DNA from 4 places in the Corynebacterium jamesii genome. Region 1 is predicted to be linked to each of the others. Evidence: predicted binding sites of a transcription regulator. Region 1 holds the regulator's gene; each other region holds the start of a gene.
What was found. Region 1 encodes LexA, which represses DNA repair genes until DNA is damaged. Its sites were predicted from a motif close to CGAACANNTGTTCG; they were not measured.

Region 2: the regulator LexA is predicted to act here: its motif matches at 2,137-2,150, upstream of ACKFRT_RS10375 (error-prone DNA polymerase).
Region 3: the regulator LexA is predicted to act here: its motif matches at 2,967-2,980, upstream of ACKFRT_RS04875 (SAV_6107 family HEPN domain-containing protein).
Region 4: the regulator LexA is predicted to act here: its motif matches at 1,972-1,985, upstream of ACKFRT_RS07600 (HNH endonuclease signature motif containing protein).

The regions. Positions count from the first base shown of each region.
Region 1 covers NZ_CP175789.1:537,426-542,416, reverse strand. The annotation lists gene hrpA (ATP-dependent RNA helicase HrpA) at 1-823, shown strand, start outside; gene nrdR (transcriptional regulator NrdR) at 833-1,324, opposite strand; gene ACKFRT_RS02465 (hypothetical protein) at 1,368-1,739, opposite strand; gene lexA (transcriptional repressor LexA) at 2,102-2,890, shown strand; gene ACKFRT_RS02455 (DeoR/GlpR family DNA-binding transcription regulator) at 2,952-3,752, shown strand; gene hflX (GTPase HflX) at 3,769-4,991, opposite strand, start outside.
Region 2 covers NZ_CP175789.1:2,313,748-2,318,738, forward strand. The annotation lists gene ACKFRT_RS10365 (methionine ABC transporter ATP-binding protein) at 1-1,060, opposite strand, end outside; gene ACKFRT_RS10370 (MetQ/NlpA family ABC transporter substrate-binding protein) at 1,112-1,972, opposite strand; gene ACKFRT_RS10375 (error-prone DNA polymerase) at 2,163-4,991, shown strand, end outside.
Region 3 covers NZ_CP175789.1:1,055,403-1,060,393, reverse strand. The annotation lists gene ACKFRT_RS04890 (polyprenyl synthetase family protein) at 1-1,128, opposite strand, end outside; gene metF (methylenetetrahydrofolate reductase [NAD(P)H]) at 1,316-2,284, shown strand; gene ACKFRT_RS04880 (GNAT family N-acetyltransferase) at 2,317-2,904, opposite strand; gene ACKFRT_RS04875 (SAV_6107 family HEPN domain-containing protein) at 3,072-3,494, shown strand; gene ACKFRT_RS04870 (DUF3040 domain-containing protein) at 3,692-4,102, shown strand; gene mraZ (division/cell wall cluster transcriptional repressor MraZ) at 4,707-4,991, shown strand, end outside.
Region 4 covers NZ_CP175789.1:1,690,296-1,695,286, reverse strand. The annotation lists gene dnaK (molecular chaperone DnaK) at 1-1,199, shown strand, start outside; gene grpE (nucleotide exchange factor GrpE) at 1,199-1,825, shown strand; gene ACKFRT_RS07600 (HNH endonuclease signature motif containing protein) at 2,243-3,544, shown strand; gene ACKFRT_RS07595 (hypothetical protein) at 3,561-4,787, opposite strand.

The DNA.
Region 1 (4,991 bases):
CATCGGTGTGCTGCCCGAGACCGTGGAGACTGTGGTGGATGGGCAGACCCTACACACCTACCCGGCCATCGTCGTGGCAAAGGATCGCGTGACGCTGAAGGCGTTCCCCACCAAGCAGGCTGCCGATGGGCAGCAGTTCACGACAGTGCTGAACATGATGGTAGCGGCCTGTGCGGTCTCCCCGAAGCAGATGATTAAGGGGCTACCCCTGCGACAGCGGGTAGCCATGGAGCACACTCCCGGTGGCGTGGACGGGTTAGTCAGCGATGTGGTGGCTCTGGCGTGCCGCGACATGCTGATGAAGTTAGGTCCCGTCGTGCGCGACCCCGAGAAGTGCGACGAGGTTGTGGGTGCGGCCCGTTCCCAGGGGCCGGGCAGGGTGCGCCAGTATGTGGTTGCTTTGGCTCCGGCGGTGTTGGCCGTGGCTGACATCTCTGCGGAGCTGAAGGGCTGGTCGGGAGATGCTATCGATGACATGCGGGCTCAGCTGGAATTCTTCCTGGGACAGCATGCAATAGCTCGCAACGGCATCGATCACATGCGCCATGTGCCCCGCTATGTGGAGGCTATGCGCGCCCGTCTGGAATTGATGAAGACGGATCCGGACAAGGAAGAAGACCTGGACGATGAGGTTCAGGAGGCTTTCGAGCTACTGGAGAAGACGAAGAAGCGTCTGCCGACCGCACGCGCCGCTTCACCGCAGTTAAAGGAAGTCCGCTGGATGATTGAAGAGCTGCGGGTCAGCCTTTTCGCACAGAACCTCGGCACGGCTCATTCTGTTTCACTGCAGCGCATTCGCAAAAAGCTCGAAAAGATCTGCTAGGCCATGCGCTTAGCTATCGGCGCCGCCCGTATCCATAGTGCGATCAGCCAGCGCGTGGCGATGCGCCCGCAGGGATTCGATTTCTTGCTCGAAGTCTTCGGCGCAGTTGAAGGATTTATAGACCGAGGCGAAGCGCAGGTACGCAACCTCGTCGAGTGTTCGCAGCGGATCCAGGATGGCTAGACCAATCTGGTTGGCGGGCACCTGGGACCCGTGTGCCACGCGCACTGCCTGCTCTACTTCGTGCGCAAGGCGCTTCAGGGCATCGTCCGAAACGTCACGCCCCTGGCAGGCGCGGCGCACACCCTTGATGACCTTCTCCCGGCTGAACTCCTCAGTCACCCCATTGCGCTTCACCACCAGCAGAACCGACCGCTCGATGGTGGTGAACCGAGTCTGGCATTCGCTACATTCGCGGCGCCGCCGAATAGACACGCCCATTTCTATAGAGCGCGAGTCGACGACGCGAGATGATTCGGAGCTACAAGAGGGGCACAACACGCCCCCTAGCCTAGTCGCCTCTCGCCCCACTTTGAAGCCGTGGCTAAGGCATGAGAATCGGCGCCAACCCGAGCACAGCCGACATCGCCCCGAGCGAAAGCACTGTCGCCCCCGGCGAGTGGATCACGCGCTCCACGCGGGCGTAGAACCTTTCCTTACGGTCTATACGACTTTCGAACGTCTTTTCGTTAGCTCCGGAGATACGCTCCCTGCGGGCACCAGATACCGGGCGTGCCACCGGCGCCGAGGAATACCTGTAGGTGTTCGAATTACCCCGCTGGCCTATCGCATTCCAGTCAGGCTTGCGCACCTGCGGCTTGCGCAGGGGGGCTACGCGATCGCCAGGTAGCACGCGAACACGCGACACCGGGAAAGACTCATCAGAGGTTGTAGGGATTACGATCGAGGTGGTCACGTAGATACTCCTTTACAGGTACACGCTGACCGCTTGGCCAAACGCTTTGTTTCCTTCGCTGTGGTTCATAGTGAACCACCCGGCATGGACAGGGTTAGAAAAGCTTTTAGAGGGTTAGCTCATGTGTTCGAATCTCGAACATGTTGAAAAATTTAGCACGCTTGTTCGATGATGTCTAACCCAATTCAAAATTTTTCGAACACATACACTAGAAGAGTGTTCGTTTTCCGGTAGAGTGAGAGTCGATCGTGCAATACTGCCCACAAACGGCCGCTCGGAACCTGAACGCACTCAACCGGCACTCAACCGGCACTGAAACCGGCACCGAAACCGGCCCCAAATCACCGAATGAGGTACACCCCGTGAGAACCGACGAACCAGAGACGACCGACAACTCCACCACGCGCCGTAAGCTGGGGCGCCCGCCAAAGTCAGAGGCGGATAAGCGCGCGGAAAAGCAGGCAGAAAAGGACGGCAAAAAGCCGGCGCTTAGCACTCGCCAGCGCCGTATTCTGGAGGTCATCCGGGATTCAACCGTGATCCGCGGTTACCCGCCGAGCATCCGCGAGATCGCAGACGCTGTAGGACTGCATTCCACGTCGTCTGTCTCCTACCACCTAACGCAGCTGGAGAAACGCGGCTATCTGCGGCGCGATGGGAAGCGGCCGCGCGCGGTTGACGTTCGCTCCTTTGAGGGTGGACAGCTGGTGAACGAAAGCAAGTCGAAGCCTAAGCCGGCCGCTCCGCAACCGACCGACGAGGGCGAAGCCATGCCCGAGGCAACCTACGTGCCTGTCGTGGGGCAGATCGCCGCAGGCGCACCAATCCTCGCCGAGCAGAACGTAGAGGCGCACTTTCCCCTTCCCCAGGAACTCGTGGGCAACGGCGAGCTTTTCCTGCTGCAAGTCGTCGGCGAATCGATGCACGATGCCGGCATCTTTAACGGCGACTGGGTTGTCGTTCGTTCCCAGTCGGTGGCGGAGTTCGGCGACTTCGTCGCCGCGATGATCGACGGGGAGGCAACGGTCAAGGAGTTCCAGAAGGATGCCGACGGGCTATGGCTGATCCCTCACAACCCGGTGTTTGAACCCATTCCGGCCGAGGAGGCAACGATCCTGGGCAAGGTGGCCGCGGTTCTGCGCAAGATCTAGGCTCCCCCCTATTGGTTCGGACGCCGCCTTTCCCCGCCCGCAAGGAACTACAGTAGCCCTTATGGAATCAGCAGAAAGGCGCCGTCAGATAGCCTCCCTCACGGCTATTCACGGCAGAGTAACTGTGAATGAGCTGGCAGAAAAGTTCGGCGTCACCGCAGAAACAATCCGGCGCGACCTCGCGATCCTCAATGACGGCGGCGAGCTGTTCCGCGTTCATGGCGGGGCCGTGCCCGCACAGAACTTCCGCACGGACTTCACCACACTGGCCATCAGGTCGAAGACCTCCCTCGGTGCCAAGCGCGCTATCGCGAAGGCTGCAGTGAAGTTGCTGCCGGAAACGGGCAGTACAGTGTTTATCGACGCAGGCACCACCACCGGCGTATTTGCCGAAGCCATCGCGGAAGCGAACTCGACCAACGACCCCGACGTCATGGCTCCGAAGCTGAACATCGTCACGAACTCGTTTTTCATCGCCACCACACTGGCGGAATCTTCTCGCTGCGATGTGCAACTTATCGGCGGGCACGTCCGCGCGCTTTCCCAAGCCGTGGTTGGCGACCTAGCCACCCGCGCACTCGGCGTGCTACACGCGGATGTAGCCTTTATCGGCACAAACGCCCTCACCATCGACCACGGACTATCCACCCCGGATGCACAAGAAGGCGCCATCAAACGCTCCATGGTTGCCAACTCGGAACGCGTAGTGGCGCTGTGCGATTCCACCAAGTTCGGCCTGGATTACCTCGTCAGCTTCGCCCGTATCGAGGATATTAGCGCCATCGTCACTGACCGTGACGCGCCAGAACCCTACGTCATCGAACTGCGCAACCTCGGCATAGACGTCACGTTCGCCGAGTAATTTCCCCCCCGACAACCTAGTCGGCGACGATAAACTCCCCCAGCTCGCCCGCCACCACATTCGGCAGACGCACATCCATCGTGGTGCCCTGCGCGTCATAGTCCTCCGCAATCACCGTGCCAAACTCATGCACCTTCGCCACCACGTCTCCACGGTCGAAGGGCACGTGCAGTTTCACGTGAGAATCCAGGGAGTTCAGGAACAGTTCCAACTGTGCCTCCAGCTCCGGGATTCCCTCACCCGTCTTCGCCGATACGTACACGGCATCCGGCACGCGGTGACGCAGCTCCGCCAACACCAGCGGGTCAGCCGAGTCGATCTTGTTAATCACCAGAATCTCCGGCGGGGCCTCTTGGCCGGACTCCTCGACGATCCCGCCGATCACCGTGTTCACCGCCTTGATCTGCTCCAGCGGGAAGGGATCCGATCCGTCAACGACGTGCAGAACCACGTCGGCTGCCAGAACCTCTTCGAGGGTAGAGCGGAAAGCTTCCACCAGCTGCGTGGGCAGGTGGCGGACGAAACCAACCGTGTCGCTGAACACCACAGCGCGGCCATCGGCCAGCTGCGCGCGGCGGGTGGTCGGATCCAGGGTGGCGAACAGTGCGTCCTCCACCAGCACACCCGCACCCGTCAGGGCATTGATCAACGATGACTTACCGGCGTTCGTATACCCGGCGATCGCGATCTGCGGAATCGCCGCTGCATCGCGCCGCTCGCGCTTGACCTCACGGGAGGTCTTCATCGCCGCGATCTCCTTGCGCAACTTCGCCATGTCAGAGCGCAAGCGACGGCGGTCAGCCTCAATCTTCGTCTCACCGGGGCCACGCAGACCCACACCGCCGTTGGAACCCGCACGGCCACCCGCCTGACGGGACAGCGCGCCACCCCAACCACGTACGCGCGTGATGAGGTATTCCATCTGCGCCAGAGCGACCTGCGCCTTACCTTCCTTGGACTTCGCATGTTGGGCGAAGATATCCAGAATCAGCATGGTGCGGTCGATCACTTTAACGTCCAGCGCCTTTTCTAGCGCGATCATCTGACCGGGGCTCAGTTCACCGTCGCAAACCACGGTATCGGCGCCGGTTTCACGCACCACCGACTTCAGCTCTTCGACCTTTCCACGGCCGATGTAGGTGCCGGAGTCCGGCTTGTCGCGGCGCTGATAAAGCATGTCTGTCACCTCGGAGCCGGCGGTCTCCGCCAGCGCGCGCAGCTCTTCCAGGCTCGCCTCGA
Region 2 (4,991 bases), 660 kb from region 1:
AGAACTCCTCGATCGCCTTTTCGCCGTCGGCGCTGTGGGGCGTCAGGCGCAGGGTAAGGCGGCCAAAGCTGTGGCTCTGTAGGGTAGTGACGCCACCGTGGACGATGTTTACCGTCACCCCTGTAGCGGACAGCTTAGAGACGGCATCGAAAAACCCGATTCCTTCGGCCATCGTCACAGTGAACAGCCGGCCGTTCTCGGTCTGCAGCGCCTCTGCCTCGACCATGTCGGGGGTGTTGCGCAGCGAAGTGGCAACGAAGTCGGCGGCGGTCTGCGTCTGCGGGTTAGAGAACACGTCGTAGACGCTGCCCTGCTCCACAATGCGACCGTCTTCCATCACAATCACGGAGTCCGCGATGGAACGCACAACCTCCATCTCGTGGGTAATCACCACGATGGTGATGCCGAGCTCGCGGTTGACCTTGCGCAGCAGCTCCAGCACGTCGTGGGTGGTGGAGGGGTCCAGCGCGCTGGTGGCCTCGTCGGCCAGCAGCAGGCTGGGGTTGGTGGCCAGCGCGCGGGCGATGCCGACGCGCTGTTTCTGGCCACCGGACAGCTGCTCTGGGTAGGCCTTGCCCTTATCGGATAGGCCGACGAACTCCAGCAGCTCCTTGACGCGCTCTTCCCGTTGCTGCTTGGACATGCCCTGCAGGCGCAGTGGGTAGGCCACGTTGCCTGCCACATTGCGGGAGGAGAACAGGTTGAACTGCTGGAAGATCATGCCGATGTCGCTGCGCAGCTTGCGCATCTGCGATTCCGGCAGGGGTACAATGTCCTGGCCGTCCAGCAGGATCTGCCCGCTGGTGGGGCGATCCAGGCCGTTGATCTGGCGGACGAGGGTGGATTTGCCGGCGCCGGAATAGCCGATGATGCCGACGATGGAACCCGCCGGGATCTGCGTGTTGATCTCCTGCAGCGCGCGAACTTCCTTCTTGCCCTGCTTGAAGACCTTGGTTACGTCGCGGAAGACGATCTCCGTACCGGTAGTGCCGGTGTTGTTGCTCGTGCTGGTGGTGCCGGCACGGGGCTGATCGACGCTAGTTTGTGCGTCTGTAGCCATAAGGAACCTCTTTTAAGAGTTGGGGTTTCGGGTAGCCGGGGTGGGAGGCGGCTACTTCTTGATCTGGTCCTCGGTTTCCTTCAGGACCTTAGCCAGCTCGTCGGCGCCCATCTTGACCTCGACGGAGGTGCCCTTGGACTGCTCGTTCAGTGCGTCCTGAACCTCCTTGGAGTGCCAGACGTCGACCAGCTTCTGCAGGTCCTCGTCGTCCTTGTGCTCTTCGGTGGTGACGAAGGCGTTGATGAACGGCTTCGCTGCCTCTGCCTTCGGGTCGTCCTCGACGATGGCGGACTTCGGGTCGATGTTGCCGCGCTCCAGGAAGGAGTTGTTGATGACGGCTGGGGTGCCGTCCTTGTAAGCGGTCACGGTCTGCGCCGCATCCACCGGGGTGACCTTGACCTTGGACTTGCCCTCGTCGATGTCAGCCGGGGTGGGGGACAGGATCTTGTCGTCCTTCAGCTTCACCAGGCCGGCGGATGCCAGCACGTGCAGGGCGCGGCCCTGGTTGGTTGGGTCGTTCGGAATGGCGACCTCGCCGGCCTCTTCGATGTCCTTAACCTCGCTGTGGTCCTGGTAGTACACGCCCAGCGGGATGATCTCGGTAGCGCCGATCGGAACCAAGTTGGAGTCGTTGTTCACGTTGTAGTCAGCGAGGAACATCAGGTGCTGGAAGTTGTTCACGACAATCTCGCCGTCCGCCAGTGCACGGTTCGGCAGGCTGTAGTCGCCGAACGGAACCAGCTCAACGTTCAGACCCTCTTCCTTGGCCTTTTCCTCGAATACCTGCCACTGCTTCTGGCCCTGGTCGGTGGTGCCGACCTTGATCGTGTCGTCGTCACCGCCACAAGCGGTCAAGCTGAAAGCCATGGCTGCTGCAGCTACACCGGCTGCTACCTTACGGCGAAGGGACATAGGATCCTCCTGGATTGTCGTGGTTAATCATCATGGTCGCCCGGTTCTTAGTTGGTTGTCCGGGCTGAACTGTGCGTTTAAGGTAGCAGTCTAAACTAGAATGAACAACTTAGTCTAGTCTCAGTTTGAGGCTTTTAAGGCACCCTCCCGCGTTGGCAATTAATAGAATACCTGTTCTATAATTGAGTTCGTGTCTGATGAACCTCGCCGCACACTGCGCAAGCCGCAATCCAGGAGCTTCTCCCAGGGGCGGCCACTGAGCTGGGCGCAGCTCGAAAGTGTGCTGTCCGGGAAAGGTTCGGGTCTTCGGAACCTCCGCGCCGTGGGAGTGGGGGAAGGCCAGCGGCGCACCATGCCGCTCGACCTTGCGGATACGGAGGCAGAGGGGGCCGAAGGGGCGTCCCAAAGAAAAACAACAACCCCCTTCGCAGAGCTTCACGCCTGCAGTGCCTACAACTTCCTGCGTGGCGCGAGCCAACCTGAACAGATGGTGGCGACGGCGCGCGACCTGGGGCTAAGTGCGCTGGCGTGCGTGGATCGCGACGGTTTTTACGGTGCGGCGCGCTTCGCTACGGCGGTGGCGGAGAGTGCAGGGGCAGACCTCGCGACGGTGTTCGGCGCGGAGCTGAGCCTCGATGTACCGCTCACGGTGCTGTGCAAGGGCCGCGAAGGCTACGCGCGGCTTAGTCGCCTGATAGCGGACGCCCGCATGGCCGACCCGCACAAAGACTCCGTCCGGTACCCCGACCTGCCCCGGCTGGCGGAAGAAGCGGATGGGCACTGGCTGGTGCTGCTGGACTGGCGGCGGGCGAGCGCAGGCCGTGCGAGTGGCACGAGTTCGGCCGAGCGCCTGGTGGAGCTTTTCGGCGCGGCCAACGTCGTGGTCGAGCTGCAACACACGATGAACCCCGCCGATGCCGACCGCAACGAGCGCCTCCACGCGCTGGCGGTGCGCCACGGCTTGCGCGAGATCGTCAGTAGCGCCCCGACATGCGCAACCCCGAAGCAATCCCGGCTGGCCGGGGCGAAGGCGGCGCTGCGCGAGCGGCACGACGTTGCCACGGCGGAGCCGACCACCCACCCCGTCGGCGGCTCGTGGCTGCGCTCGGGTGAAGAGATGCTGCAGCTCGCGGGCGATTGCGAGTGGTTGTCCCGCGCCGTGGCGACCACTGCGGACGTCGCCCGCGAGTGTGCCTTCACCTTGGACCTTGTCGCGCCGAATCTGCCGCACTTCCCCGTTCCGGAGGGCTACACGGAAATGTCCTGGCTGCGCGCCATCACCGAGCGCGGAGGGACGGAACGCTACGGCCAGCGCGACTCTTCCGCCGCCGCTCGCACGGCCTGGGCCACCATCGACCGCGAGCTGGAAACCATCGAGCAGCTGGGGTTTCCAGGCTACTTCCTGATCGTCCACGACATCGTGGCCTTCTGCCACGAAAACAACATCTTCTGTCAGGGGCGAGGGTCCGCGGCGAACTCCGCGGTGTGCTTTGCACTGGGGATTACAACGGTGGACGCTGTGGCGTCTGGCTTACTCTTCGAACGTTTCCTTTCCCCCGAGCGCGACGGGCCGCCAGACATCGACCTCGATATCGAATCGGGGCGGCGCGAGGAAGCGATCCAGTACGTGTACTCCCGCTACGGCCGCGAAAACGCCGCACAGGTGGCGAACGTCATCACTTACCGCCGCCGGGGCGCGACACGCGATGCCGGTCGCGCGCTGGGTTACGCGCCGGGGCAGATCGATGCCTGGACCCGCCACCCGGAACAGACCCCTGCCGTGGTGCAGGACCTTGCGGAGCAGATGCTGGACCACCCTCGCCACCTGGGTATTCACTCCGGCGGCATGGTGATCTGCGACCGTCCGATTGCACAGGTTGTGCCGACGGAATGGGCGCGGATGGAAGGCCGATCAGTGGTGCAGTGGGACAAGGACGATTGCGCGGCCGTCGGCCTGGTGAAGTTCGACCTGCTGGGGCTGGGCATGCTGGAGGCGCTACACCACGCGGTGGACCAGGTGCGCGCCCACCGGGGCCGGGAGGTCGAGCTGTGGCGGTTGGATCCCACGGAGCCGGAGGTTTACGCGATGCTGGCCCGCGCCGACGCAGTGGGGGTGTTCCAGGTGGAATCCCGCGCGCAGATGTCCACCCTGCCGCGCTTGAAGCCGCGCACCTTCTACGACCTGGTGGTGGAGGTCGCGCTGATCCGCCCCGGCCCCATCCAGGGCGGTTCCGTGCACCCATATATCCGCCGTCGCAATGGCCTGGAGCCGGTGACTTTCGATCACCCGTGCCTGGAGCCCGCCCTGACGAAGACCCTGGGGATTCCGCTGTTCCAGGAGCAGCTGATGCAGATGGCCGTGGATTCCGCGGGCTTTAGCGGCGCCGAGGCCGATACCCTGCGCCGGGCGATGGGGTCGAAGCGTTCGCCGCAGAAGATGGAGCGGCTGAAGAAGCGCTTCTACCAGGGGTTGGAGGCGAAGAACGGAATCCGCGGTGCGGTAGCCGATCGGTTGTGGGACAAGATCGTGGCCTTCGCCAGCTACGGCTTCCCGGAATCACACTCGCAGTCTTTCGCCTCCCTGGTCTACTACTCCGCGTGGTTCAAGTACCACTATCCGGCGGAGTTCTGCGTGGCTCTGCTGCGCGCCCAGCCGATGGGGTTCTACTCGCCGCAGTCCCTGCTGGCCGACGCGCGCCGGCACGGCGTGGAGGTCCTTCCCGTGGACGTGAACGCTTCGGACGTGCAGGTGGATGCGGTTGTTTCCTTAATGACGCCCCCACGCACCAACCGGCCCACGGGAGTGCATGGCGGTGCTGCTGCGCCTGCTGGCGGGGCGGACACCTGCGCGCGTGTGCACAATGAGCCGCGAGGTGTGCATGGGCTGGGGCGGGGGACTGGTGAAGCGGTAGGGAAGATTCGACTCGGGCTCAGCGGTGCGGGTGGAGTAAAGGGGATACCCGCCGAAGTGGCGGAGCGCATCGTAGAAGCGCGCGAACGGATTGGTCGCTTCACCAGC
Region 3 (4,991 bases), 520 kb from region 1:
TTCCGCGGTGATGTCCGCGCCCAAGCCACCGGTGCGGAGCGATTCGATGGCTCGCTGCGTGCGTGCCTCGATCAGCTTTTCCACCTCGGTTTGCGCGCCAGTGTCGTGGATGATGTCGCGGAGCCGTTCGATGTCACCCTTTGTAGATTCCCCGCCTTGCCCCAAGCCTTCGCGCAAGGCGGCGACCTGTGCGGCATCGCCCCGGCGCAAGGCTTCGTTGATGAGGGTGGTGCGCTTGCCTGTGCGCAGGTCATCGCCGGAGGGCTTGCCGGTTACCGACGGATCGCCGAATACGCCCAGCTGATCGTCGCGCAGCTGGAACGCTTCGCCGATATCCTGCCCCACGCTGCGCAGCATTGTCTGGGTCTGTTCGCTGGCCCCCGCCAGCGCCGCGCCAATGTGGAGCGGGCGAGCGACGGTGTAGGAGGCCGTCTTGTATTTGATGACGGCGAAGGAGTCGGCGACGTCTTCACTACCGTTGGCCTCTACGGCGATGTCCAGGATCTGGCCCGCGATAACCTCTGTACGCATGGCGCGCCACGCTGGACGGGCACGGTCCAGCGCGGCGTTACTGAGGCCGGAACAGTTGTACATGTCGTCCGCCCAAGCGAAGGCAAGGTCGCCAATGAGGATCGCTTGGCTTACGCCGTAGTGCTCCGAGGAGCCCCGCCAGCCGCGGTCGCGGTGCTTCGACTCGAAGGTGCGGTGGGCGGTGGGGAAGCCGCGCCGGGTATCGGAACGATCGATGATGTCGTCATGGATGAGGGCGCAGGCCTGGATGAACTCGAAGGAAGATAGCACATTCAAGATGGCGCGTGGGTCGAGACTTGCGGCGGGGGACGACGGGGCGTTTTCCCCCTTCCCACCCAGAGCATGCAACGACCCGCCGCCGCCTTCGAGTGCCGCGCGGATGCCTGCCCACGCGAAGGTCGGCCGAACGCGTTTGCCGCCGTTGACGATGAAGTCTCGCAGCACCGTGATAGCGCCGCCGACGAGGGATCCGATGTGGGAGAATTCTTCTTGGGAGCGGCTTAGGTATTCCTGTAGCTGGGCATCGACGGCGGACGGAACCGCGGACAGTGGGGAATCGAGGCACCAGGGGTGCGCTGCCTGCTCATCGGTACTCATGGCTCTCTATTCTAAGGGCTCGCGCGACAAGTGCGTGCAGCGGTCGTGCTGGGGCGGCGCGACAGTGGGGACGGGGGTGTACATGGCAAGCTCGCGAACCCACCGCGGGGGTGGCCATGCGCAAGAGAAATGCTGAATGTGGGCATAAGTCTTGAAATGGACAGCTCTGTCTATATGATCTTTGGGTATGGCTAGTATCCGCAGGCAGGTTGCCGTATCCCAGTCCCTTTCGCTCTACACTCCGGGCCGCGTGCCGTTCTCTGTTGAGTTCATGCCGCCCCGCGACGACGCAGCCGAGGAGCGCCTGTGGAACGCAGCGGAGGCCTTCCACGACCTCGGCGTGAGCTTTGCCTCCGTGACCTACGGTGCTGGTGGAAGTACTCGCGAGCGCACCCTACGTGTCGCCGAACGCCTGGGCACTAAACCGCTGACCACGTTGGTGCACATGACGTTGGTGCAGCACACTCGGGAGGAGCTGCAAGAGATGCTGCGCAGTTACGCCTCGCTGGGGCTCACAAACCTGCTGGCCTTGCGTGGCGACCCGCCGGGGGACCCGAACGCTGAATGGGTGGCCACACCGGGTGGGCTGAACTACGCCAGTGAGCTTATTGACCTGATCCGCGAGATGCCCGAATGTGCCGACTTCGACATCGGCATAGCCAGTTTCCCCGAAGGCCACTACCGCACCGGTTTGCTGGAACAGGACACGGAGTACACGCTGGCCAAGCTGCGTGCCGGGGCGCAGTACTCGATTACCCAGATGTTCTTCGACGTAGACCACTACCTGCGCTTGCGCGACCGTTTGGCCAAGGCGGATCCGGAACACGGGCAGAAGCCGATCATTCCGGGGCTCATGCCGATCACCTCGTTGCGCAGTGTGCGCCGTCAGATGGAGCTGGCCGGTGCTGCGTTGCCGCCCAAGCTGGAGGAGAGGCTGCTCGATGCTGCAGCGGGCGACGAGGTAGCCAACCGCGACGCGATCCGCGAAGTTGGTATTGAAGTGACTACCGAGATGGCTGAGCGACTCATTGCCGAGGGGGTTCCGGACCTGCACTTCATGACGATGAACAACGTGCGCGCAACTCAGGAAGTCCTGCATAACCTGGGCATGGCTCCGGCGTGGGGGCCGGGGCTGGGCCACGATATGGTGCGCTAGCCGGGTTAGCCGGGGTAGCCGGGTTAGCTGCGCTAGTGGCGCTTTCGCTGGAGGATTCCGAAGGGGCGCGGGTCCGCCGGGAACTGGAAGTGGCGCAGTACGTCGGTGAACCCGGCCTTCCGGTACAGTTGCCAGGCTGCATTCGCCTCGCTGTCTACCTCTGGCGTAGAGAGCATTACTGTGTTCTGCGGCGTTCGTTGGAGGAGGTCGTTGAGGATTTTGGTGCCGACGCCCTCACCTTGCGCCGCTGGTAGGACGTGAATCTCGGAAAGTTCGGCGTAGGCGTGCAGAATCCGCGCGATATCTGCGCGGGAGTGTCCATCCAGGGCGAGGCCACGGGCTACTTGGCGGTACCACCAAGTGTTTGGGGATCCACGGAAAGTAAAGCCGATGCCTACGCAGCGCTGGCGGGAGTTGTCTGGGTCCGGGTGTTCTTCTGCGCGGTGTAGTAGCGCCATGCTGCAGGTGAAGTCTGGCTGGGAGGCGTTGTAGAACCACAGCGATTTACGCTGGGAGTGCGTTTCCTTTGGGTAGTCCATCGCAGCCAGGTGGATATCGATGAGCTCATCGAGCCGGGCGATGAACTGCCGGTTAGTGGTGGGGACGACGGAAACGCGCATGGGGTTAATAGTGCCACTGATCGGAAGGTTCCTGACGGGGATGGGTACAAAAACCCCAAATTAGAACAAATGTTCTAATTTGGGGTTTGTTGCGTCGGGGATGTCCAGATGGCTTTCTACAGTAAGCCTCAGTAGTTGGAATAAGCAGCAAAGGGGGCTTTGAGACCATGGCGGCACAAGCGAAACAATTGGGAGCGCGGGCACGCTACAGTCGAACCCTGGGTGCTCGGGGTTTTCTGGATGAGGCGGAGCGGCAGCTGCAGCTATCGAGGGCAGAGCTGCGCGAGCCAGAGGCGATTGTTTACGCCTACCGTGCTGGGCTTCGGGCAGCGGGGGCGTTGATCGAGTGGGAGATGGCTAGCCGAAAGCGACGTCCCTCCGGTAGCGCGTGGGCGAAGTTGCGGGTTCTGCGCCCGGATTTGGGGGACTGGGTGGAGAAGTTTGAAGCGCATGCGCGCGTGGCCAGCCGCGCAGGCCTGGGGCTTAGCCGGGGAATTCCGGAGAATGCTCGTGGCACCATCTACCATGATGCGTGCGATTTGGTGGATCTGGCCCGCGGCGCGGTGAACTACTTGCCGAAGGTTGCTTAACCCCCCAAAAAATATCGGATGACGTGGGCGGAGCAGGGCTGTAAATGATGGGCTGTGAAATGCCTTTTCGTTGTTCCAAAACCGCAGGTTGCTGTAGGGTAGATGGGGTGAAACGCGGGTGGAACATGCCCGGGCTGGAAACTTTTCTCACGCCGTAGGCGTTGTGGAAAGTAGCCGCAAAGAATTGGGAGGTCGCGATGGCTCTATCGGAGCAAGAGCAGAGGATGCTCGCGGAGATCGAAAAGGCGTTGATTGCCGAGGATCCGCGCTTGGCGAAGCAGGCTTCCACCAATAATGAGCAGTCGATGAACTTCAACATCCGTTCCATCGCACTCATTGTTCTTGGCCTGGCGGTGATGGTTGGCGGCATTGCTGCTGCTCAGCTGTCGCTGTGGTTCGTGGCGCTCAGTGTGGTTGGATTCTTGATCATGTTCGGCGGGGGCATGCTGGCTTTCCGTTCGACTGACGACCCGGAGACCGCGGCCATTAAGCGCTCGAAGTCCGGTAAGCCGGGTAAAGCGGGAGCCGTTCGGGGTGTAGGGAGTGGGCGTTCCGGCGGTATTGGCGACAAGATGGAAGATAGCTTCCGTCGCCGTTTCGAACGCTAGAAGCCAGCGTTAGAGCCGAGCGCTCAGATTAGAGCCGAGCGTTCAGACGGCTAGAGGCAAAAAGCCGCCGGCCTCCTTTTGTAGGGGGTCGGCGGCTTCTCTATGTGAATATCCATTAACGCGAGGGGGATCTGCTGGTGCTTCTTGGTTTTGCGCTGATGCGCGCTTAAGTATCCCCACTTCTCCCCACTTCCGCCCCTACTTGCCGTTCTAGGTGGTTTGAGCGAGCGTCTCGATGTGTGTTGGAAGTGTGTTGATCTGCGTATATGTCACGGTTGGGTGGAGGTGTGGATGTGGGGGAGGAGGTGGCGTCCTAAAGAGAAAGAGCGCGGAAAGTGACGGTGAAAGAGGGGAGGGGTTGCGCTAAAGGCCAGCTAGCGCGTTGTTAGAGTGAAAAAAGTTGAGAAAAAGCCACGCAACAGGCTTCGTGTTGTGGAGTTTGTGGGGGAGAGTGGGGTAAAGTGGGGATCGTTGGGGCGAAGCTGTGCCAACAACCTCAAACTTCATAGCGAAACCACTGGTCAGGGCTGCAATTCGGTCCGCCAATCACGATAGAAACGGCATACACAACGCGAGAGCTCAAAACGGGAAAGGGGCCGATGACATGTTTTTCGGCACCTTCACGCCGAAGCTGGACGACAAGGGTCGCTTGACTCTGCCAGCGAAGTTTCGGGAAGAGCTTGGCGAAGGGCTCATGGTCGTGAAAGGGCAGGATCGCAGCCTGGCGGTATATCCCAAGGCCGAGTTTCTGGTACGTGCGAAGAAGGCTGCGGAGGCGTCTCGTACGAACCCCAAGGCTCGTGCTTTTGTGCGCAACTTGGCGGCCAGTGCCGACGAGCAGGCGCTGGACTCGCAGGGCAGGATTTCAGTCTCGGCCCTGCACCGGAAC
Region 4 (4,991 bases), 1.2 Mb from region 1:
TGGACCTGACCAAGGACAAGATGGCCCTGCAGCGCCTGCGCGAGGCAGCGGAGAAGGCCAAGATCGAGCTGTCCAGCTCCCAGCAGGCCTCCATCAACCTGCCGTACATCACGGTGGACGAGGACAAGAACCCGCTGTTCCTGGACGAGACCCTGACCCGCACCGAGTTCCAGAAGATCACCCAGGATCTGCTGGACCGCACCAAGACTCCGTTCCAGGCAGTGCTGAAGGACGCGGAAATTAGCGTGGACGAGATCGACCACGTCGTGCTGGTCGGTGGCTCCACCCGTATGGTTGCCGTCTCCGAGCTGGTCACCGAGCTGACCAACGGCAAGGAGCCCAACAAGGGTGTAAACCCGGACGAGGTTGTGGCCGTGGGTGCTGCCCTGCAGGCCGGCGTGCTGCGCGGCGAGGTTAAGGACGTGCTGCTGCTGGACGTCACCCCGCTGTCCCTGGGTATCGAGACCAAGGGTGGCGTGATGACCAAGCTGATCGAGCGCAACACCACCATCCCGACGAAGCGTTCCGAGACCTTCACCACCGCTGAGGACAGCCAGCCCAGCGTGCAGATCCAGGTCTTCCAGGGTGAGCGCGAGATGGCTGCGCACAACAAGCTGCTCGGCTCCTTCGAGCTGGCGGGCATCGCTCCGGCACCGCGCGGCGTACCGCAGATCGAGGTCACCTTCGATATTGACGCCAACGGCATCGTTTCCGTCTCCGCAAAGGACAAGGCGACCGGCAAGGAGAACACGATCAAGATCCAGGAAGGCTCCGGCCTGTCCCAGGAGGAGATCGACCGCATGGTCAAGGATGCCGAGACTCACGCAGAGGAGGACAAGAAGCGCCGCGAGGAGCAGGAAGTCCGCAACTCTGCAGAGTCCATGGCATACCAGACCCGCAAGTTCGTCGAGGACAACAAGGAGAAGGTCAACGAGGACACCCAGAACAAGGTCGAGGAAGCAGCCAAGGCTGTTGACGAGGCCCTGAAGGGTGACGACATCGAGGCCATCAAGGATGCAGTGGAGAAGCTGAACGCCGAGTCTCAGGAGATGGGCAAGGCCATCTACGAGGCTGAGGCAGCCGCTGGTGCTGAAGGTGCTGGTGCTGACGCTGCAGGCTCCGCCGCAAACGATGATCCGAACGTTGTGGACGCCGAGGTTGTCGACGAGGACACTTCCGCAGAGGATGATAAGAAGTAATGGCTGAAGATCTGAATCAGGATCCGGGCGCCCCGGAGAACACCGACCCGGAGGCAACCTCGGCCGAAAGTGCCGAAGCTGCCGCCGCGGAGGCTGCCGAGGCACAAGGGGTCGACGAGGGTCTGGCTGATGTGGAGGCTGATGTCGAAACTGGTGTTGAGGCTGATGTCGAGGCTGCTGCGGCTGATGTCGAGGGCGTCAATATCGAGAACAGTATCGAGGCCGAGCTAGCCGAACGCACCGAGGACCTGCAGCGCGTGACGGCGGAGTACACCAACTACCGCCGGCGCGTGGAGCGTGATCGCGTGAGTGTGATTGCCGGCGCGAAGGCTGAGGTGGCTTCCGATCTGCTGCCGATCCTGGACGACCTGGAGATGGCTGAACAGCACGGCGACCTTACTGGGCCGCTGAAGTCCATGTCGGACAAGCTGCAGTCTGTGATGGCATCCATGAAGGTGGAGAAGTTCGGCGAGGAAGGCGATGAGTTCGACCCGAACTGTCACGAGGCCGTGCAGGATACAAGTAGCGGCGACGACAAGGTTCTGGCCACCGTCCTGCGCCGCGGCTACCGCCTGGATGACCGGGTGCTACGCAATGCGATGGTCATTATCGGCGATCCGCAGTAGGTATTAAGAGCTCGCGCTAGGGATGGCGTGAGGCTTGGAGAGCTCCATGGCTTTTGCTGTGGAGCTCCTTTTCGTGGTGGGGTGGGTTTTGCGGCGGATGTGATTGACGGTGGGAGGAGATTGACGGTGGGAGGAGATTCAAGTCTAGAACAAGTGTTCGATTAATTTAGGTTTTTCTTGGAGGGGTTGTCTGGGGCGTTTTCTATGCTGATCGCGTACGGAAAACCACGGGACACGAACCACGGAACACGAATCACGGAACACGAGCCGCGAAACACTGGGTACTTCCATCATTAAAGGGGAATGATGTTCGACCAGCCCGCACCACCGGACAGACCGCCGCAAGACCAATCGCAAAACCAACCGCAGAACCAACCGCAGGGGCCGTTCTGGAAAGTTACCGATCCCACCGACCCGATGAGCGCAGCGATCTGCGACATCAATCGCAACCACGCGCGCCTCGCCTTGGCGTGCGCACCTCACGAAGACGAATGCATCACCGACGTGACAACCCGCTTGGGCGCTCGCTTGGGCCTTCCGGAGTTCCGAGTGATTCAGCTCGTCGACGTAGGAGCCACCTTCCGCCGCTTCCCATCGTTGGTGGAGCTGGCGGAGACCGGGGCTTACTCTATCGAGCTGTGGAGGATTGTCGCTCATAGCCTTGTTGCGGTTAGTGACGCCCACATCTCCGCCGTAGAAGCCGATGTTTACTCAGCACTCTCACCTACTCGGCCTAACCAGGCGATGCTGGGGCAAAGCACGATTCGCCAACGCCTAAAGAAGATCGTCATGGATCACGAGCCTTTGGCTTGCCCAATCGATCCCGCTGCACTGACTTCGCCAGCGGGCGGTGGGATAGAAGGCGCAGACGGAGCAGACGGTATAGAAGGCGCAGACGGCACGGGTTCGGGCGTAGAGGGCGTCAGTACCGAAGACATGGCAGTCCTGGGCGCCGCAACTCGGCTGGCTATCGACGACCGGCCGACCGACTACACCGAGTTCTACCTGACCCTCCCGAAGTTGGAAGCGCTGGAACTGATCCAGGCTCTCGATAGCGTGAGGAACAAGCAGAACTGTTCCAGGGTGCGGGCGCTTTTGAGCCTGGTGCGGGGGAGTGCGACCGCAGAGGTGAACCTCAACCTGTACCGCCAGGTGGACGCTCCGGAGGCGCAGATCTGGGCGGCCGGCACCTGGCTCAACCCGCTGGCCACGAAGGAGTGGATGGAGCGGGTAACTCACCTGCAGGCCCCGGGGAAGGCCGCCACCGCCGGCTATACGCCGACGCCCCTCATCCGTGCGAGCGTGGAAGGCAGGGACGGAACCTGCCGCTTCCCGGGCTGCGACACTCCAGCGCACAAATGCCAACTGGACCACGTTAAACGCTTCGTGCAGGGTAGCTCGAACGGCGGATCGGATGGCGCCCCGAACGGTGGATCGGATGGCACCCCGAACGGTGGACCGACGGACACCTCAAACCTCCACTGCCTCTGTGCCAAACACCACAACGCGAAAACAACGGGAGCCTGGGACGTGACAATTAACCCCGACGGAGAGGAAACCTGGACGAGCTTCGGAGACGGCCACACGGTGATTACCACACCAAACGGGCCGCTGGGAAGAATCACCTTCCGGCACCGAGCAGTGAAGCGAGCGCGGAAGGTGGTGGAGCACAACCAAAGGAAGCAAAAGCGCAACCTGGAAGACGAGCCGCCGTTCTAGGAACGCAACCGCCGTTCTAGCGCTTGTCGTGGTTGATCCTCTCCATGAGGTACGCCGGGGGCTGGATGTCGATCTCCGCCTTGCCGCCACCCTTCGACTTGATGTCGGTGAACGTGGTGATCTCAGCCATGTGCGAAAACATCAGTCGTGGGCTCATCGCGCCCGCCTGTCGCGAGAACTCCTGGGCTGTCACGGCCGCCATCATCTTGATGGAACCCAGCATGTCGGTGCCTTCGCCCATCTCTCGAACCAGGGTGATGTGGCGATGAGGCGTGGAAAAAACAAGTCCTTCGCTAGGGTCGATTTGCGGCAAGTAGCGTTCGAGGATTTCGTTCATCAGCAGGGGTACCGACCCCGCATAGTAAGAGCCGCTTTCGATCGCCCAGAAGCGCTCATTGGGACGGTCCTTGCTCGCTCGAACAGGCTGCACATCCAGGTCGGAAGAGATTAGCTCCTGCCATAAGTTGCGGTAGCCAATCCGGAACAAGTCCTTAACCGGGCCGCGATCTTCCAGTGAGCCTGGACTCAACGACACTACAGAGTTCGGCGTATCCAGAACCAGAGTGATGCACAGGTCATCCGAAAAAGGACGTATTGGCGAATCTGAGTTGAACTCAAGCGCATCCGCCCGCGACTGCTCCGGCAGAAGATCGATCGCCATTAGGCGCGCCCGCAAGTGGGAGTAAAATTCCGCATCGGGGAGCGAAAGCAAATCCCGCTCCGAGCTAGCAGCCGGCCCGACCAGACTATTGACGAAGTGCTCTACCAGCACAGGCATGTCCCTGCCGAAATCCTCGGCATTGGCGCACTGCTTCGTGATGTTCTCGAGCCCCAGCATCGACCCCTCTCCGTAATCTGGCGCTGGGAGTTGCCCGCCATAGGGGCCGGGGGTGGGCCCCGGGTAACTCAGAGGCTTCTCGATGTGCTCGGGCTTGCTGTAGTACACAACTTCGGGCGTGGGAGTCGCACCGTAGCCGAAGCTATTGAGTGTTCGCACAATCTGCCGGATCAGTGCCGTGGATTGGTGCAGGTCTAGGCGCGGCAGCGGCACCGGCGGATCCTGCGGGCCGGGCTCTGCTAGCGGTGTGCTGGGGGTAGGTGAGCTGGGAGTAGGCGCATTGGGAGCAGGTGAGCTAGACACGGGCGAACCGTTACTCGCGGACGAAGGGTTATCGGATGCGTCGTGCGATGAGTTATCCGTGCCGAAGAGCCGGCCAAACCAGTTGCGCTTCTTAGGTGTCATGGCTCCACCCTAGCTACTTTTAGGCTGTCGAGGCTCCGGCTGGGTCATGTGCCGAGCCTCCGGCAGAGCACGCTGCAAGACCCGAAGTGATGTTTGAGGGGAATAAATACGTAGGGGCGTCGTTAAAGAAGATTAGATAACAAAAGTTCAGCGCGGTAGACTCAAGGTTGAGTATTAACACCCCGCGTGAACAGCGCAGTAAGG